Regions from separate parts of the Streptomyces sp. NPDC033966 genome, predicted to be linked through region 2. Evidence: riboswitches for the same ligand, from Rfam matches in the RefSeq annotation. Region 2 holds a riboswitch; the other holds the start of a gene.
The links. Region 2 has a riboswitch for S-adenosylmethionine ahead of thrC (threonine synthase). Riboswitches for the same ligand answer to the same signal wherever they lie in the genome.
Positions count from the first base shown of each region.

Region 1 (2,190 bases), on a different contig from region 2:
TCGTCCCCGAACAGGGACAGCACGCGCACGGCCGGGACCTCCGCCAGGCCCTCGCGGACCTTGGCGATGAGGTGCTCCTCCCGGGCGACGAGGTTCTCGAAGCCGGCCTCCCGAAGCGCGCGGCAGGCGGAGGCGATGGAGTAGACGCCGATGACGTTCGGGGAGCCGGCCTCGTGGCGGGCGGCGGAGGTGTGCCACTCGACGTCGACGCCGCCGTCCTCGCGGCGGGCCACCTTGCGGGAGGCGCCGCCCCCGGCGAGGTACGGCTCCGCCTCCTGGAGCCAGTCGGCCCGGCCGGCGAGCACCCCCGAGCCGAAGGGCGCGTACAGCTTGTGCCCGGAGAAGGCGACCCAGTCCACGTCCAGCTCCCGTACGGAGACGGGGTGGTGGGGGGCCAGCTGGGCGGCGTCCAGCACGATCCGCGCGCCGTGGGCGTGCGCGGCGGCGGCGAGCTCCTTCACCGGCCACAGTTCACCGGTGACGTTGGAGGCGCCGGTGACGCAGACCAGGGCCGGGCCGTAGGGGGCGCGGTCGGCGAGGGCCCGCTCCAGGGTGGCGACCGCCTCGCCCGGGGTGCGGGGGGCGTTGAGGTAGGTGACCCGGGCGTCGCCCCAGGGCAGCAGCGAGGCGTGGTGCTCGGTCTCGAAGACGAAGACCTGGCAGTCGGCGGGGAGCGCGGCGGCGAGCAGGTTGAGGGAGTCGGTGGTGGACCGGGTGAAGACGACCTGGTCGGAGGGGCGGCAGTCGAGGAACCCGGCGACCGTGGCGCGGCTCTGCTCGAACAGGTCGGTGGACAGCTGCGAGAGGTAGCCGGCGCCGCGGTGGACGCTGCCGTAGTAGGGGGCGTACGCGGCGACGTCGTCCCAGACCCGCTGGAGCGCGGGGGCGCTGGCCGCGTAGTCGAGGGCGGCGTAGGTGACCTCGCCGCCGGTGACGAGGGGGACGGTGACGTCCCGGCCGAGCACCGGCAGCGGCCCGTCACAGGCGGGGCCCTCGGCGGCGGTGGCGCAGGCGGCGGTGGCGGCGTTCAGGGATGCGGACATGGCGGTATCTCCCGGCAGGCAGGGCTGAATGGCTTCGGTGTGCCCGTACGCGGGTACGGCGGCGCGGCGGCGGCCGTCAGCGGGTACGGGAAGGGCCTCGGACTGATCGGGGGTACGCGGAAGGGACCCTGATCCGAGGGTTGAAGAAGGGGCGGAGTCGCCCTATCGCATTCGCTTGCTCACGGAAAACGCTCCTCGAGAGACCAGGACCCCTGGTGTCGAGGGATCCGCGCTTGCCGTAGACCTCGCTGCCTACGGCCTGGTCATCACCCGGGGCACCCCGCCACGGAAGGAGGGTTGCCGGACAGCAAGCCGGGGCCTAAACGCTGTCACTCGTGACCTTGGAGAGCATCCTGCCACAAGATCCCGCACGCGCAAGACCCCGGTCCACGATGTGGACCGGGGTCTCCTTCTACACGCCGCATCTCGCGCCGTTCGGCCAGGGCCTACGCGTTGCTCGCCGCCACCCAGCGCTCCAGCACGGCACGGGCCGCCCCGGAGTCGATGGACTCGGCCGCGCGGGCCATGGCGGCCGCGAGCTGTTCCTCCAGCGCGCCCGTGCCGGGGTCCAGCGCCACCAGGGCACTCGCCGAGTTCAGCAGCACGGCGTCGCGCACCGGGCCCGTCTCCCCCGCCAGCAGGCGGCGGGCGACGTCCGCGTTGTACGACGGGTCACCGCCCCGCAGGGCCGAGATGTCGACCGTTTCGAGGCCCACGTCACGCGGGTCGAAGGCGTGCTCCGTGACCTCGCCGTCACGGACCCACCACACCCGGGAGGTGCCGGTGGTGGTCAGCTCGTCCAGGCCGTCGTCGCCGCGGAACACCAGGGCGGAGGTGTTCCGTTCGGCGAGCACCCCGGCCATGATCGGGGCCAGCCGCGCGTCCGCCACGCCGACCGCCTGCGCCTTGACGCGGGCGGGGTTGGTGAGCGGGCCGAGGCCGTTGAACGCGGTACGCACCCCGAGGTCGCGGCGGGCCGAGGCGGCGTACCGCAGGGCCGGGTGGAAGACCACCGCGGCACAGAAGGTGATGCCGGCCTCCTCGGCGACCTGCGCCACCCGCTCCGGGGTGAGGGCCAGGTTGACGCCGAGCTTCTCCAGGACGTCGGAGGAGCCGCTGGCGGAGGACGCCGCCCGGTTGCCGTGCT
Region 1 covers NZ_JBVIRQ010000004.1:402,232-404,421, forward strand. Annotated here, with positions in the region: gene ACZ518_RS14130 (aminotransferase class V-fold PLP-dependent enzyme) at 1-1,043, opposite strand, end outside; SAM riboswitch class IV at 1,268-1,384, opposite strand; gene trpD (anthranilate phosphoribosyltransferase) at 1,490-2,190, opposite strand, start outside.
Region 1: another riboswitch for S-adenosylmethionine. It lies ahead of ACZ518_RS14130 (aminotransferase class V-fold PLP-dependent enzyme); the one in region 2 lies ahead of thrC (threonine synthase).

Region 2 (2,190 bases):
GGGGGCGTCCCCGAGCGGGCGGTCGTACATGGCCTTGACGAACTGCACCTGGGGGTCGGTGAGCAGCGGTCCGACGATCCCGGAGACGAAGGCGGAGTCGAAGTCCCGCAGGTCGGCGTCGACGAAGCAGACGACGTCCCCGGTGGTGGCGAGCAGGGAGCGCCACAGCACCTCGCCCTTGCCGGGCAGGGCCGGGATCCGGGGCAGGATCCCGTCCCGGTGGACGACCCGCGCGCCGGCCTTGGCCGCGACCTCGGCCGTACGGTCGGTGGAGCCGGAGTCGACGACCACCAGCTCGTCCACCAGGGGGACGGGCGGGGCCTCGATCAGGTCGCGCCGGATGATCTCGACGATCTCCCCGACGGTGGCCTCCTCGTCGAGCGCGGGCAGCACCACGCTCACCGTCGTCCCGGCCGCCCGTTTCCGGTCGAGCAGCTGGTCGAGCGGTCGGTCGGCGGCGGACCAGGAGCGGTCTGCCAGCCAGCGCTCCACCTCATCCAGCACTCTCAGCACTCCCTGCGCTTCTCTCCGCGGGTTCCGCGGTCTCTACGGCACTCTGCGGCACTCGGCTGATTTGGGCCGAATTGTGATCCATCTCGCGGTTCGGACGGCTGTCTCAACCACCCGTCCCTTCGGTTACAGTCTTGAACAACGCGAGAGACCACCGCATGCCGGGGGTCCCGCGCACAAACGCACCGGCGCGCCACAGAGCGCGTGTGTCCGGTGCCATACCGCTCATCCAGAGGGGCAGAGGGACACGGCCCGTTGAAGCCCCGGCAACCCTCCAGTCGGTTCTCGCCAGCGCGAGGCCCCGGCTAGGGAAGGTGCCAATTCCGTCTCATGGCGAAGTGCGCCATGGGGAAGATGAGGAGAAAGGGCCTCGCCATCATGGCTGCACAGACTGTCGCCACCTCTGTCGACCTCGGACCCGCCACCGGACTTTCCTGTCGCGAGTGCGGTACCCGCTTCGAGCTCGGCCCCATCTTCGCCTGCGTCGAGTGCTTCGGCCCCCTGGAAGTCGCCTACGAGCTCCCGCTCGGCGACCCGGAGGCCCTGCGCGCCGCGATCGAGGCCGGCCCGAACAACATCTGGCGCTACGCGCCGCTGCTGCCCGTCCCGGTGGACGTGGCCTCCAAGCCGAACCTGAACCCCGGCTTCACCAAGCTCGTGGACGCCGAGAACCTGGCCAAGGAGCTGGGCGTCACCGGCAAGCTCTACGTCAAGGACGACTCCGGCAACCCGACGCACTCCTTCAAGGACCGCGTCGTGGCCATCGCCGTCGAGGCCGCCCGCGCCTTCGGCTTCACCACCCTGTCCTGCTCCTCCACCGGCAACCTGGCCGGCGCCGTCGGCGCCGCGGCCGCCCGGGCCGGCTTCCGCTCCTGCGTGTTCATCCCGCACGACCTGGAGCAGGGCAAGGTCGTCATGGCCGGTGTCTACGGTGGCGACCTCGTCGGCATCGAGGGCAACTACGACGACGTCAACCGCTTCTGCTCCGAGCTCATCGGCGACCCGCTGGGCGAGGGCTGGGGCTTCGTCAACGTCAACCTGCGCCCCTACTACGGCGAGGGCTCCAAGACCCTGGCGTACGAGATCTGCGAGCAGCTCGGCTGGCAGCTGCCCGACCAGATCGTCATCCCGATCGCGTCCGGCTCCCAGCTGACGAAGATCGACAAGGGTCTCCAGGAGCTGATCAAGCTCGGCCTCGTCGAGGACAAGCCGTACAAGATCTTCGGCGCCCAGGCCGAGGGCTGCTCCCCGGTGTCCACCGCCTTCAAGGCCGGCCACGACGTGGTCCGCCCGCAGAAGCCGAACACCATCGCCAAGTCCCTGGCCATCGGCAACCCGGCGGACGGCCCGTACGTCCTGGACATCGCGCGGCGCACCGGCGGCTACGTCGAGGACGTCAACGACGAGCAGGTCGTCGAGGCCATCAAGATCCTGGCGCGCACCGAGGGCATCTTCGCCGAGACCGCGGGCGGCGTGACCGTCGGCGTGACGAAGAAGCTCATCGAGAACGGGCAGCTCGACCCGGCACTGACCACCGTGGTCCTGAACACCGGTGACGGCCTCAAGACCCTGGAGGCGGTGGCCGCGGACAGTGGCCAGACCGCCACCATCCGCCCGAGCCTGGACGCGTTCCGCGCCGCCGGCCTGGCCTGACTCTTCCCCCCTGACACATCCGGAAAG
Region 2 covers NZ_JBVIRQ010000017.1:115,512-117,701, forward strand. Annotated here, with positions in the region: gene ACZ518_RS33950 (glucosyl-3-phosphoglycerate synthase) at 1-504, opposite strand, end outside; SAM riboswitch class I at 733-871, shown strand; gene thrC (threonine synthase) at 889-2,163, shown strand.